DNA from 4 places in the Bacillus aquiflavi genome. Region 4 is predicted to be linked to each of the others. Evidence: riboswitches for the same ligand, from Rfam matches in the RefSeq annotation. Region 4 holds a riboswitch; each other region holds the start of a gene.

Region 1 (3,738 bases), 310 kb from region 4:
GGCAAAAAAACCGATTAACGACGCTGTCATACAGCCAGTTCCTGTTATTTTCGTTAACATTTCATGACCGTTAGCAATTGAAACGATGTTTTGACCGTCTGAAATGACATCGATTTTACCGCTAATCACAACGATTGAGCGAAATTCTTGAGCTGCTTTAGTCGCAAGCTGTTGACGATCGATTGATGTTTTTCCAGCATCAACACCTCGTGTCTCAGCAGACAATCCTAATAACCCCATCACTTCAGTTACATTTCCCCGAATAAGTTGGATATTCACTTCCTTTAAAAGTTCTTTCGCTTTTTCAGTCCGAAAAGAGGTTGCCCCAACACCCACCGGGTCAAAAATGACGGGAATTCCAAGATGATTGGCTGCTTTCCCCGCCTTTATCATTGCTTGAAATGTATCCGTTGCAATCGTTCCAAAATTAATGACGAGCGCTTGAGCTAGTTCAGTCATAGCTGGTGCTTCTTCAGGACTGTCAGCCATAACAGGAGAGCCCCCGATTGCTAAAGTGACATTTGCACAATCGTTCATTGTGACCGTATTTGTAATATGATGAATGAGGGGATTTTTAGTACGAACATCATCGAATAACTGCTTGATTGAATTTTTCATTTGGATCGTCCTCTTTTTTGATTAGATTTTTAATCGTGTATTTTTGCTTTTTTATATAACTGGTAAAAATGGTGTGTAGGACCATGACCGTTCCCAATTGATAGACTATGTTTAATTGCCGTTGTAATATATTCTTTTGCTTGCTGTACCGCATTGTGAATATTCATGCCCAATGCAAGATTAGAAGCAATAGCGGAGGATAACGTACAGCCTGTTCCATGTGTATTTTTAGTTTCGATTCGCTCTGCTTCAAAACTTAAAAATTCATTCCCATCATAGAGAAGGTCGATTGGCTTTCCTTTTAGATGTCCTCCTTTAATAAGTACATATTGAACGCCAGATTTTTTTAAATCTTTACATGCCTGCCGCATCTCTTCGACAGTTGAAATCGCTTTACCTGTTAGCTTTTCGGCTTCAGGTAAGTTAGGAGTAATCACCGTTGCGATCGGCAATAAATATTGAACTAGTGACGCAACAGCTTCTTCCTGTAATAAATCACTTCCGCTTTTCGACACCATTACAGGATCAAGAACGATCTCGTTCGGTTTGTAGTAGGTTAATCGTTCTGCGACTGTTTTGATTATTTCAGAGTTTGATAGCATGCCTATTTTTACACTATGAACGTCAATATCTTCAAAAATAGCATCTATTTGATCACGAATAATCGCTAAATCTATATTTTGAACAGAACGAACACCTAACGTATTTTGTGCGGTAATCGCTGTAATCACCGACATCCCATAAACACCATGGGCAGAAAAAGTTTTTAAATCTGCTTGAATACCTGCACCGCCGGAACTATCTGAGCCCGCAATTGTTAGTGCTGTTTTCATTTTTCCAACCTCCCTGTTATCGTTACAAAAGCATTATGATTAATTAAAACCTTTAATAAACAATAGCCTAAAATTCCCCCTGTAAATGAACTGACTAAAAATGATGGAACGAAGCCAAACAAAGCTACATCTTGACCAAGTATGAGCGCTGAAAGCGGAAAAGACATCATTGCACCGAAAATCCCAGTCCCAACAACTTCTCCAATTGCGGCGGCACCTGGCTTCTTCACTTTCTGATATACAATTGCCGCAAGAAACGCCCCAATCATGCTTCCTGGAAACGCAAATAGTGAACCTGTGCCCATCAAGTTGCGCAGCAAAGACACCGAAGACGCTTGTAATACAGCATAAAATGGCCCTAGCATTACAGCAGATAAAACATTTAAAAAATGTTGGACCGGGAATATTTTTGCAAATCCAACTGGAATAAACACTAAATGGCTTGTGATGGTCCCTACTGCTGTAAACATAGCTGTTAACGTTAATTTTCTTGTTGAAAACAGATAAAGCCCTCCTTTTCTTTGCACTAGGAGGGCGAAAATTAAAAATAAAATACGCAAACCCCAGTGTAAGAAGGTTTGCGTGAAATTTAAAGACGCAGCCACTTCCCTCCGCTGGTACAAACCAGATCAGGTTAAAGGGTCAAAGACTTCTTCAGGTCTTAATCTCAGCCAGCCTCTTCCGGCACCCCTAGTGCATTTCATATATTTCATAACGTATTTAGTTTATCATAAACAGTATTTTAAGAAAAGAACCTCCCTTTGTTATTTAAGTAAATCTACTGGTATAACTGCATCTTTTAAAGCGTTATTTAGCTCTGCTGTTAATTCAGCTGTTCGTTCTGGAGTCCAGCTTAATTCCTTTTCCATAAAGGAAATGACATTGTCTTTCCATTCGTGCACGAACTTAATATTAAACAATAAATCACCAGTTCGACGATTAAAAAAATCAACGGGGGTTGTCGCCATTTCTTCCTCTATTGCATAAGTAAGCTTAGCAAATAATTCGACGGGAAGTTGAGATGCAGCCATTTCTTCTTTTCGTAAACGAATGATGTTAAATACTTTTTGTACGTTTGAACCATATAGATGCGTAAGATTTGCCGCTTGGATTTTTGTTAAACCGAGTTCCATTCCGTAGTTTATTTGCTCATGTACATAGCTTTTTAAGTTGGCGGATCCTCCTACATCTCCGCCCGAAATAGTTAAGTATCTTGTTTGACATGGATGAAAGACACGGTTTTCTTCATCCGCAAATTTTTTCACTAACAAATTAACAACTGTTTCCGCCATTTTCCGATAACCAGTCAGCTTTCCTCCAGCAATTGTAATTAGTTGTGATTCTGATTCCCAAATTTCATCTTTTCTTGATATTTCTGAAGCTGATTTACCTTTTTCATAAATTAATGGACGGACACCAGCCCAGCTCGATTCAACATCTTCTTCTGTTATGTTGACGTCAGGAAACATAAAATTGATCGCGTTAATAAGATACGTTCGATCTTCACTAGTCATATTCGGATGGGCGATATCCTCATCATATACTGTATCTGTCGTTCCTACATAGGTTTTTTGCGAACGTGGAATTGCAAATACCATTCGTCCGTCAGGCGTATCAAAGTAGACTGCCTGTTTGAGCGGAAACCGCGATTGATCAATTACTAAATGAACTCCCTTCGTTAATTGCAACATTTTTCCCTCTTTTGATTGATCCTTCTCCCGAATGGTATCGACCCACGGACCTGCTGCATTGACGACTTTTTTCGCATTAATTTCATACTCCGCAAAAGATTGCTGATCAACAATTGATGCACCTGCAACTTTATTATTTTTATATATTAGTTCAGTTACTTTTGAATAATTTAAAGCGACTGCTCCTTGTTCAACAGCTTTTTTCAATACTTCGATTGTGAGACGGGCATCATCTGTTCGATACTCAACATAATAGCCTCCGCCCTTTAAACCTTGCTTCTTAATAAGCGCTTCTTTATTTAACGTTTCAACATCAGTTAACATTTGTCGGCGCTCACCGCTTTTCACACCTGCTAAAAAGTCATATAGTTTAAGACCGATTGATGTACTAAACTTACCAAAAGTGCCGCCCTTATGGATTGGTAACAGCATCCATTCTGGTGTCGTAACGTGCGGACCATTTTCATAGACGATGGCTCTTTCCTTTCCAACTTCAGCAACCATCCCCACCTCAAACTGTTTTAAATAACGAAGTCCCCCATGAACAAGCTTTGTAGAACGGCTTGAAGTCCCAGCTGCAAAATCCTGCATCTCCA
Region 2 (3,738 bases), 660 kb from region 4:
GTACAGCAAAAGCAATCGGAAAAAAAATCGGCATTCGAAAATTAAAAGCTGATCTTCTCCCAGAAGAAAAGCTTTCAATCATTAAGAAGTTACGTAAAGAGCATCATTCAGTTGCGATGGTTGGAGATGGTGTAAATGATGCACCGGCATTAGCTGCAGCAAATGTTGGTATTGCCATGGGAGGAGCTGGAACAGATACCGCGTTGGAAACAGCTGATATTGCTTTAATGGGCGACGATCTAAAGAAATTACCTTTTATAGTAAAGCTAAGTCGTCAAGCACTTCGTATTATTAAACAAAACATTACCTTTTCATTAAGTATTAAATTACTCGCGCTTCTATTAGTTATACCTGGATGGTTAACGTTATGGATTGCCATTTTTGCCGATATGGGCGCGACATTGATCGTAACCTTAAATGGCTTAAGACTTTTAAATGTAAAAGAAGAAAAATATTAATAAAAAAGATGCTGTTGAGGAAGTCAGCGAAAGCTGACTTCCTCAGACTGTTGACAAACGAACTCATAAATGATGATAGCTCTATTCGCTTCCACCTCTTCAGCACACCTTGATTGGCACGCATTTTCTAACTCCTTTGGAAATCGATTCAATAATCAACTTTCTTTGACAGTATCTTTATATAATCGCCTTTTGAAAACGATTACATTTTCTGTTGTTAACTTCATTTTTATTTTTTTAAGCTAGTTTACCCTCTGCGGCTGGAAGCCTAATGATAAATGCAGTACAGTTTGGTTCTGAAATACAACTTAAGCTCCCTTTATGTTTTTCAATAATTTCGCGGCAAACAAATAATCCTAAACCTGTTCCAAGCTTTTTTGTTGTTACGAACGGTTCAAAAATGGTCGCTAATAAATGACTAGGAATCATCGGTCCATTATTAGCAATGGCGACTAATATTTTCTTTCCTTCAGTAAGTGTAGCTGTAATTTTAATTGTTGGATCGTTACAATTATGACTCAATACATCGATTGCATTAAAAATAATGTTTATAAAGACTTGTCTAAATTCATCGGCATAGCCAAACAAGTATAGGTTCTCTTCAATTTCTTTCATGACTTTTACCTTGCCATCTAATATGCTTGGATAAAGAAAAATTAACACTTCTTCAAGCATTTCATTTAGGGAAAATACTGTTTTTTCTTTACCGATTAGTTCTTTTTTGGAAAGAAGAAGAAACTGTGAAATACGAAAATTTAATTGATCAAGCTCATTTGAAATAATGTTTAAGTAATTCATATCAGGATGTTCGGCTCTGAGTAATTGAATAAATCCTTGTACAGATGTAAGCGGGTTGCGAAACTCATGAATAAAGCTTGAAGTCATTTGACCAAGGAGTGTTAACCGGTCTTTATGAGTCGAATCAATATAATTTGTCTTCTCTTCAATAATTTTTTTTTTTGCATCTGTATATTGAGTAACAGTATATATAAAAAATTGATCAAATAAGTAATTCATTCTCTTTAAAGCTGCTCTAATTTCAGCTAAGCTTAAATTAGAATCGTTTAAAAGCTCCAGTAATATTGATCTCGCAAGATTAACAGTAAAGGCACATTCTCCTACATTCATGTTTGTTGTCACATAATTTTCTGCAACGCGACGGGCTAGACTTTTAAGCTTTTTTTCAAGCTCATCGTTAGAGTAATAATAGCTTTCTAACAAAATATAATACATTTTCTTACCGTTTTCGATCACCGTTTTGCTAAATGGAGGATCATAGCGCACTAAAACTTTTTGTTCCCAACCGCTAATCAGTTCTTCTCCTTTTTCTTTTAAAAAATCAAATAGCTTTTCCTTCGTAGCAACTGTCATGTTTTTCCCTGGTTACGTAAAACATAAAACAAACAGAGGAAAGCTGAAGTATATGTGAAATATAATGAAAAATTGAATAAGTGAAACTTTCCCACATTAATAATCGTCTTATGTTTTAAAACCAGTTTGCACCTCCTTTATCGTAAAATTTGCTCAATCAACTGTCATCTAAGAGGAATTTTAAAGGGTTCAATGTTAAATCGACATGGCTAGTTACATCAAAATAAAAATAAAAAAATATTTTAGTATAAATATGTTTGTCACTGTATGTTAATTAATATATATTCTAATATTATATAATTCTCGTTATTTTGAAAAAATCCTTTAAAAAATATGCGAAAATATTGAATTTTCATATTAGTCTTTTGTCCAGTTTTCCTTGTCAACATGAGAAAAAAGTAGTATATTCGTATCAATAGCCAAATTACATATTTCCACAGGGGGAGCTGCTAAAAAGCGGCTGAGAGTGAATGAATGAGTTCTGACCCTATGAACCTGTTAGTTAATGCTAGCGTAGGGATGTGGTTTTGATGGATAAAAAAGCAATGTTGGACCATCTCATACCGTCCTTCATTGCTTTTTTGCTTTTTTATTTAGTCTGCAAAAGTCCATTAAAACAATTTACCCTCTTGACGCATTGTCTACAAAACAAAAAAGTAAAGGGGAAAATGGATGTGAAACAAAGACAAACAATATTTTTAGTAGAAATAGCTGTTTTTACAGCACTAGCTTATTTGCTAGATTTATTATCTGGCTTTATTTTTTCGCGAATATGGCCGCAAGGGGGATCTGTTTCAATTGCTATGGTCCCTATATTTTTGATGGCCTTTCGCTGGGGGATAAAGGGAGGTATGTTAACAGGTTTATTGCTAGGCTTGCTGCAAGTCGTACTTGGCTGGTCACATATATACACTCCCGTACAAGGCTTTATTGATTACTTTGTTGCTTTTACTGTTGTCGGTGCAGCAGGAATTTTTGCTTCACAAGTAAAGAATGCGCTTAATAATCAAAAAAGAGTTAAATGGATTGTTTTTGTAACAATGGGCACATTTATTGGAAGTGCACTTCGTTTTCTTGCTCATTTTTTTACTGGTATCGTCTTTTTCGGTGCGTATGCGCCAAAAGGTCAACCGGTTGCACTTTACTCACTCATTTATAACGGTACATACATGCTGCCAAGCTTTATTTTAAGTGCAATTATTGTCATTCTTATTATATCAACAGCACCAAAAAAAATAATAAATTAAAGGCTTTTTGTTACTAGTTACAAACGCCTAATTGGAATACTTTACAATGTTGTTTTATTCGTTTATTTTGCTTTAAATCATCGTCATACGGGTATTAGAATCCAGGAAGGAGAATTATTTCTTTCCTGGATTTTTAATGTTGGTGTATTTTTATTCAATTTCAATTAAAATATTAATTAAGAAGCTAATCTTTCGAAGGTAGGGAAATTCAATGCTTCAAACATTAAGAGAAAACATCCGAAAGCCCTATTTCAAAAAAATGATGTTATTACTAATATTAATGGTGATTTTAAGTTTTCTGCTATTTTATAGCTATTTTTATCATAAAGCTGATATTAGTACGTTAGACGCTGGCTTTGCGCAGGCAACAGTGATCTATGACCGAAACGGTGAAATCGCTAGTAAAATATCAGCTAATAAAACTGAAGGTATATCAATTAAACAAATGCCAAAACATTTGCAAGATGCAGTTATTGCTATCGAAGATCATCGTTTTTATGAACATCACGGAATTGACTATCGCGGGATGACTAGAGCATTTTTTCAAAATATGAAAGAGGGAGAAATTGTTCAAGGCGGAAGTACAATTACACAGCAGTTAACTAAAAATGCGTTACTATCACCTGAAAAAACATATAAACGAAAAATAGAAGAGTTATTTC
Region 3 (3,738 bases), 570 kb from region 4:
GCTAGGGAAACGACTGGAATCCCTTCGGCACGCGAAACGACGACTTGAGGCTGGTAGCTAATTGCTAAGTCTACTTTACCAGCAGCTACAAGTCGCAATGGATCGTTCGTTTCTGCTGGCATTTTAATATCAACATCGATTCCTTCTTTGGTAAAATAGCCTTTTTCAACGGCTGTATAAATCGCAGAATGAACGGCATTAGGATACCAATCTAGCATAATACTTACTTTTTCAGTCGTCTTTTCATCCTTTTTTCCTTCTTCATTATTTTGCGTACAGCCTGCAAAAATAAATACGATACAACTAATCATGAATCCTATAAAAAAGCTTCGTCTCATAAAATACCATCACCTTTTCTTTTCTAGCTTCCATTTTAATATTCGCCGTTCTAATATCGTCACGAGTAAAAAAAAGCTCATCCCTAAAAACGATAAGATTGTGACAGCAGCAAACACACCTTCTGCATTCAAATTACCTGACATTCTTCTACTGTAATAGCCAAGTCCCTCACTTGCCCCAAGCCATTCCCCGATTGTGGCGCCAACAACTGAAAAAACAATCGCAAGCTTCAAACCTGAGAAAAATGACGGCAATGCCATTGGAATTTGTATTTTAGTAAACAATTGCCAACGACTTGCGCCCATTGATTTTAACAATTCGGTATATTCTGGATCACTGTTTTTAAGTCCATCATACGTGCTTACGACAATTGGAAAGAATGTAATTAAAACAGTTACAGCAACTTTACTCCAAATGGTATAGCCAAACCATAAGACGAACACAGGAGAGAGGGCGATAATCGGAATCGTTTGTGATATTAACACAACTGGATACAGCATTTTCTCAATAGACTTTGAAAAAAACATTGCCACAGCAAGACTTGATCCGCCGATTAAGGCAATCATAAATCCAAGGGCAACTTCCTTTAATGTAGCGGTTAAATGTTCGCCAAACAGTGATTGTTTATGTTCAATGATCATTAGTAATATTGCCGATGGTGCTGGAATAATAAATGAAGGTACCTTTTCCAGTTGAACTGCTAATTCCCAAATGAAAATAGTCGTAATAAAAAAAAGAAAAAATAAGCGATATTGGGTAAAAAACGTCTTTAATCTATTCATTGGAAATTCGCTTCTCCAAATTTTGTCGATATTTTATCATTTCTACTGTATGAATCATTTGAGCATTTCTAGGACGCGGCAGTTCTACTTTAAACTCTTCTGCTTGATCATTTGGATGTAATAGGATAATTTTATCACTTAACAATACGGCTTCCTCTAAATCATGGGTAATAAAGAAAATCGTTTTATTTAATTGCTGCCAAAATGATAATAGCCATGAATGCATCTCTCTTTTTGTTAAGGCATCAAGAGCACCGAATGGTTCATCCAATAACAAAACTTCTTTTCCTGTTAACACTGTTCGCAAAAAAGCAACTCGTTGTCTCATACCGCCCGAAAGTTCAGACGGAAGAGCATTTTCATACTCTAATAACCCAACTCGTTCCAGCCATTCTCGCGCTTTTTCTTTTGTTACGAGTGAGTCCTTTTGAATTTCTCTGACGAGCATTAAGTTTTCAAGTACGGTTCTCCACGGCAACAAAAGATCACGCTGAGGCATATAACCGACACATCCCAACGAGGCTGGATGACCGTTCACACATATTTCTCCTTCTTCTGCGTTAATAAGTCCAGCTATTAATTTAAATATTGTGCTTTTTCCAGTCCCACTTTTTCCTATTAATGAAACAAACGTTCCTTTGTCTATTTGGAGATTTAATTTGTTAATAATATTTTTTTTATTTCCTGAATTATCAATGATTCCATAAGTAACATTATGTAAATAAAGCGTCATTTTTCCACCTTCAGTCTTTCAATTAACTAGTTAAACGAGGAACACCTCTCTTTTTCAGCTTGAAGACAATTGTTGCAGGTGAGGTGCACAGCACATTTGTCACAATCTGTTCTTTTTTCGAACGAAACATGATTAATAAAAAAAACAAACCACTCTTTAGCATAAAGAGTGGTTTATATTAAAATATGTTATGATATATTTTAATGATGATCGCCACTTCCCTACGCAGGTATTAACCAGTTCAGGTTCAAAGGGTCTAGAACAAAGTTCAATCTCAGCCAGTACGGCCCCCCTAGTGTTACACGTTTATTCGATTGAAATTATCATAACAAGAATATAAGTAATTGTAAAGATGAGAGAAGTAGTGTTGCTATTTACCAAAAATGAACATTTTCAAGATTGCTGCATATTCTCTTAAATACATGAATATTTTTTTTTTTTTTCGTTGCCGGTGTTTCTGCGGCTAATGGATAGGCTTCAATTTTCAATTTTTCTGCTAACTTAACAGAACGATATAAATGGAAATCATTACTGACAATAACTGCTTTTTCAATTCCATACAGCTTTTTTGTAAATAATAAATTTTCATAAGTAGAGGTAGATCGATCCTCAATTAAAATACGATCTTTTTGGAGCCCTTCCTTTTCAAAAAATCTCCGTAGCGCTTCAGCTTCTGCAATCCCTTCGTCAGGACCTTGACCGCCAGTTAAAATGACTTTTGTATCCAAATTATTTTGTAAATATTCAAGAGCTTTTTGCGCTCGATTATATAAGCTAGGGGACATCTCTTCTCCATTCACCTTTGCTCCTAACACAATTAAATAGTCAACTTCCCCCGGCGGCGTCTTGCTTGCAGTCGTCATGATCTGTAAGTGAAAATAAGAAATCATCATGATTACGATAAAAAGCACTAGTAAAATAAGCTTCTTTTTCAAATATTTCAACATCCCATTCATGTTTTATTTAAATAGTTAATAGATATAGTAAGGACAGTGAACAGTTAATAAGTTTTTTACAAGGAGAACTTTATGAATATTCAACAACATTACCGGCAAAACGCCGTTTCTTCATTAAATGGAGGGTTAGCAGCATTTATTCCCGCTATTTTAATAGTCATCCTCACGATCAAACTCGGCGATTTTTATCAAACTTTTCTTTTCACGATTCCATTCCTAACTTATAGTATTGGCAGCTATGTTTTATTTTTACAATATGACTATAAAGCAAAGCAAGTTTGTTGGCAAGAGAGCGACAAGAAAACACCGTCATTACTTACAGGAACTGATTTTTTATTAACTTTTAACCCAGACTTATCACTCCACATTCTTATTTTTCATCAAAACGGCATTTTAGTAGGTGAAATAAAAGAAATGAAAACTACTGGAATAAAAGAGCGTAAAAAATATGCTCTTTATGACGAGAGGGGAGAGATAAAGGGAATCTATCATTTGAAAAGGAGAAAGAGAAAAGAAAGCTATTTTTATGATGCAAGGTATAACTTAATCGGCATGTACGAGGAGAAGAACTATTATTTTAAAAAAACAAGCACATTGATAGATGAAAAAGGAGTAAAATGTTATCAAGTAAATCACGAAAGTGGGTGTGCTGATTTTTCTGTTTTAAAAAAGAATGAAAAAAAGCTGGCTAATTTAAAAATTGGCTGGCTTCCGCTTGAATGGGGGAAGCGATTCAAAGATAGTAATACACCTGTATTAACGTTTCATCATCAAGCGACTGCTAAAGAAAAGATCATTATTTTTGGTTATTTAGCCAATCATTTTTATCAGTATGATATGTAAGGCATTGTTCATGTAGAAATTGATCATAGATGATAAAATAAAGGAAATTATGAAGGGAGGAGAAGTGGTATACTTCCAGTTAGCG
Region 4 (3,738 bases):
AGTTTAAAAACGGGAAGGTTGGTGTTTGTCCGCAAGATAAGCAATTTCTATCTTTTAATGTTTTAACATCGATAGAAGATTGTTGATTCGTCCAAATATTAAAGGAAATCAATTTATTTCTTAATGCTTCCCAGTTGTCAGTTAATATTTTTAAAGCTTCAACCGTTTGATGTGCAGTAATGAGCTGTACAATTGGGCTAATGATCCCACCAGTATCACAGGTTAATCCACTGATCGGCAGCTGTTTCATTAAGCAATGCAAGCATGGGGATTTGTTTGGAATAATTGTATAGCTAATGCCATAACTGCCAACAACCGCACCGTAAATCCAAGGAATATTATATTTTTGTGATGCATCATTAATCATCATTCGAATATCAAAATTGTCTGTTGCATCCATAATTAGATCGATACCTTTTACTAGTTGGATCATTTCAATAGGTGTAACATCGACTATCTTTGCTTTAATTTTTGCTTTACTATTAATAGCTTCTAATCTTTCTTTTGCTGCGATTACTTTAGGGATGCGTTTTTTTGCATCCGCTTCTGTATAGAGTTGCTGCCGTTGCAAATTACTCCACTCAACATAATCGCGATCAACGATCGTTATGTTTTCAACACCTGAACGAGTGAGAATTTCTGCAATACTTGTACCGAGTGCACCTGCGCCAATAATTAATACGTGCTTATGCTTTAATTTTATTTGTCCTTCTTTCCCAATAGGAGAAAATAATATTTGCCTAGAATAACGGTCATCCATTAGATGCTAATTCCTTCTTGCGGACTGCTTGCGGTTGCATAGCGTTTTTTAGGAATCCGACCTGCTTCATAACTAAGACGACCTGCTTGGATTGCAAGCTTCATAGCCATTGCCATTTTAACTGGATGATCTGCACCCGAAACGGCTGTATTTAATAAAACGCCGTCAGCACCAAGCTCCATTGCGAAAGCTGCATCTTTCGCAGAACCAATCCCTGCATCTACAATGACAGGCACATTGGATTGTTCGATAATGAAGCTTAAGTTAAGCGGATTTATAATCCCTTGTCCTGAGCCAATTGGTGATGCCCCTGGCATAATCGCATGCGCCCCTAATTCTTCTAGTCTTTTTGCTAAAACTACATCATCGGATGTATATGGAAGAACGATAAACCCTTCCTTTAATAATTCTTCTGTTGCTTTCAACGTTTCCACTGGATCAGGCAGCAATGTTTTGTCACAACCGATTATTTCTACTTTGACCATATCGCATAGTCCAGAAGCTTTTGCTAGCTTAGTTGTTCGTACAGCTTCCTTGGCTGTTTTTGCTCCTGCAGTGTTTGGCAATAAATGATAGTTGCCAATATCGATTTTTTCTAAAAAGTTTGGTTGTGTCGGCTCAAAAATATTCATCCGTCGGACGGAAAACGTTAAAATTTCTGTTTCTGACACTTCAACAGCTTCCTTTTGGATATCAAAATCCGAATATTTTCCTGTTCCTAAAAGTAAGCGAGAGTGAAATGATTTTTCTCCAATCATTAACATCTTAACCACCTCCTACGAAATGGACCAATTCCAATTTATCTCCATCTCCTACTTCTCTTGTAGAATGGACATCTTTATTTAAAATTTCTCCGTTGTGCTCGACAATAATGACCGGTTTGTCTGTGAAAAAATATTGAATGACTTCAGCAATGGTGTTTACATTTTTCGGTATTTGTATGATTGATCCATTAATGAGCAAATTCATATCTTTCCCTCCTTGGATAGCCGGATATAAAATATCTTAAATTTTTTGGGCAACCTTATATATCAGAGCGATATTCATCACCTCCCTTTCGTAACGCTTCTTTGTAAGCGAACACTTTTTCTAACGGATCATTGGACAATAAAACGCCAGATAATACAGCTATTCCACTTGCGCCGGCTCGGATAATGTTTGGTGTATTTTTCGGTGTAATCCCTCCGATCGCAAGAACAGGGATGTTTGCATGATGAACGACTTTCTTTAATCGTTCTAGTCCTTTAGGTCTTAAACCAGGTTTCGATTGCGTTTCATATACATGGCCGTACAATAAATAATCGGCACCGTCGTTAGAAGCGGAAATAGCCTCCTCTACGGAATGGATAGAATAGCCGAGAGATAAGTTGGGATAAGCATTTTTTACCATAGAGACATTGATACTTTGACGGGTTAATTGAACTGCTTTTGTTTTCATTATGTGTGCCACGGCAACTCGATTGTTAACAATTATTTTTTCCAATGGTACACCTTTAGATTGAAGTAAGCTGATCGCTTTAAATCATTTTTCTTGATCAGTCCACGATTTTTTTCACGAAGATGAAGTGCATCCACATGATCGATTATTTTTTCAGCAATCAACGCTAGCTGTTCGGCTGATTGTTGGCCAGTTGAGATAAGATGAAAGGCTCCGATTTTATTAAGCGGCTTTTGTATACGATCCACCTACAACACCTCCAGTCATTCGTGTGCGCAAGCCTCACACGTTTGATAAATATAAAAAACCACTTTCCATGCATAGGAAAGTGGTTAAGAACGCAGATAAATAGACAGATGAATTGATCCGTTCTATCACTTCCCTTCGTCGGTACTAACCGTTTCAGGTTCTAAGAGTCCCAAAGTCATCACTTTGATCTCAGCCTTTTTAAAAGGCACCCCTAGTGAATTCATAATTTACTTGTTGTATAAATCTTACCATCGATAACATGATTGTCAAGAGTCATTATAGGATAGATTTAAATTTAAGTGGGGTTGTTTTTCACACCTTAATGGATGATAAAATTCTTGTGAAATATTGCCAGGGAATATTTGGAGCAGTTAATCATATATTATTTTATATCACCATAAAAATCCAAAATACAATTGTTTCAGCATCGTTTTTTTTCACACCAGCTTTAATTAATTTAGATTTTATATAAGATTTTGTGGCTTTCTCTGGTTTCTCTAATACTCTCGCAATTTTTCTGCTATTCCTTTTTACAATTACAGAAACTTTTTTACTAAAAGGTTTTAATAGCCAAGATAGAGTATTTCCACCGTGTTTCACTATTTTCCCCAAAGCTTTTAAAGCTTTTAAACCACCGCCTAAAAATCCTGAAGTAGAGGCATCATTATGGACAGTAGATTGATCTTTAGATTTTAACGTAAGTATTTGTTTGGCATTTAGTAAATCGTCATGAAAGTTAGAATTTTCTAGTAAACTTTTTTTGTATAAATCTTTTTCAACATCTGATAAACTATTTGCGCTTGCTTTTTCGGAAAATCCTGGTAAAGTAAATGATATGAATAGTGTAGCGACGAGACTAATAACAAAAGGTTTGAACAGCTTTTTTCTTACTGATGATTGTTTAATTGTAAATCCCTCCTAATATATTAAATTATATCCACCTAATATTTTACATTGGGGGTATTATATGTCAAGTGAATTTAATAAAAAAATTGATAAGTCTGTGATTATAGCGATTTCAATCGTCGTTTTAATGGTTGCAGTCATTACGACAGTCTTTGTTTTAATGCCGTTATTCGGTATGTATGGACTATATAATATACTTGCAAAATTTAATTTTGTTGAAATACAATTTTATGATCGCTTATCGAAAAATGTCGTTTATTTTGGATTTTTGCTTTTCGTCATTTATATCGTTGGAGTTGTTGTTGAGATTTTAATAAAAATTTCTATTAAAATGTTAAAATTTGAGACTACAAAAAAAGTATTAGTAGGGAGCTATGTAGTTCAA

Evidence for each region. A riboswitch is a leader RNA that binds a small molecule or an ion and turns the genes downstream of it on or off. The one in region 4 is predicted to bind thiamine pyrophosphate.
Region 1: it holds a riboswitch for thiamine pyrophosphate, as region 4 does, so the genes downstream of both, thiW (energy coupling factor transporter S component ThiW) here and K6959_RS06435 (hypothetical protein) in region 4, are expected to answer to the same signal.
Region 2: it holds a riboswitch for thiamine pyrophosphate, as region 4 does, so the genes downstream of both, thiT (energy-coupled thiamine transporter ThiT) here and K6959_RS06435 (hypothetical protein) in region 4, are expected to answer to the same signal.
Region 3: it holds a riboswitch for thiamine pyrophosphate, as region 4 does, so the genes downstream of both, K6959_RS08860 (ABC transporter ATP-binding protein) here and K6959_RS06435 (hypothetical protein) in region 4, are expected to answer to the same signal.

What each region holds. Positions count from the first base shown of each region.
Region 1 is NZ_CP082780.1:1,597,268-1,601,005, reverse strand. Features, by position in the region: gene thiM (hydroxyethylthiazole kinase) at 1-618, opposite strand, end outside; gene thiD (bifunctional hydroxymethylpyrimidine kinase/phosphomethylpyrimidine kinase) at 648-1,451, opposite strand; gene thiW (energy coupling factor transporter S component ThiW) at 1,448-1,954, opposite strand; TPP riboswitch at 2,041-2,153, opposite strand; gene K6959_RS07895 (glycerol-3-phosphate dehydrogenase/oxidase) at 2,216-3,738, opposite strand, start outside.
Region 2 is NZ_CP082780.1:622,896-626,633, forward strand. Features, by position in the region: gene K6959_RS03220 (heavy metal translocating P-type ATPase) at 1-458, shown strand, start outside; gene K6959_RS03225 (histidine kinase N-terminal domain-containing protein) at 696-1,829, opposite strand; TPP riboswitch at 2,259-2,366, shown strand; gene thiT (energy-coupled thiamine transporter ThiT) at 2,498-3,076, shown strand; gene K6959_RS03235 (transglycosylase domain-containing protein) at 3,288-3,738, shown strand, end outside.
Region 3 is NZ_CP082780.1:1,859,695-1,863,432, reverse strand. Features, by position in the region: partial or broken gene K6959_RS08870 (ABC transporter substrate-binding protein) at 1-218, opposite strand, end outside; gene K6959_RS08865 (ABC transporter permease) at 348-1,121, opposite strand; gene K6959_RS08860 (ABC transporter ATP-binding protein) at 1,114-1,854, opposite strand; TPP riboswitch at 2,056-2,158, opposite strand; gene K6959_RS08855 (YdcF family protein) at 2,229-2,789, opposite strand; gene K6959_RS08850 (hypothetical protein) at 2,883-3,653, shown strand.
Region 4 is NZ_CP082780.1:1,285,296-1,289,033, forward strand. Features, by position in the region: gene K6959_RS06415 (MoeB/ThiF family adenylyltransferase) at 1-760, opposite strand, end outside; gene K6959_RS06420 (thiazole synthase) at 760-1,524, opposite strand; gene thiS (sulfur carrier protein ThiS) at 1,526-1,729, opposite strand; gene K6959_RS06430 (thiamine phosphate synthase) at 1,785-2,243, opposite strand; gene K6959_RS06435 (hypothetical protein) at 2,231-2,446, opposite strand; TPP riboswitch at 2,561-2,670, opposite strand; gene K6959_RS06440 (hypothetical protein) at 2,835-3,047, opposite strand; gene K6959_RS06445 (SepA family multidrug efflux transporter) at 3,415-3,738, shown strand, end outside.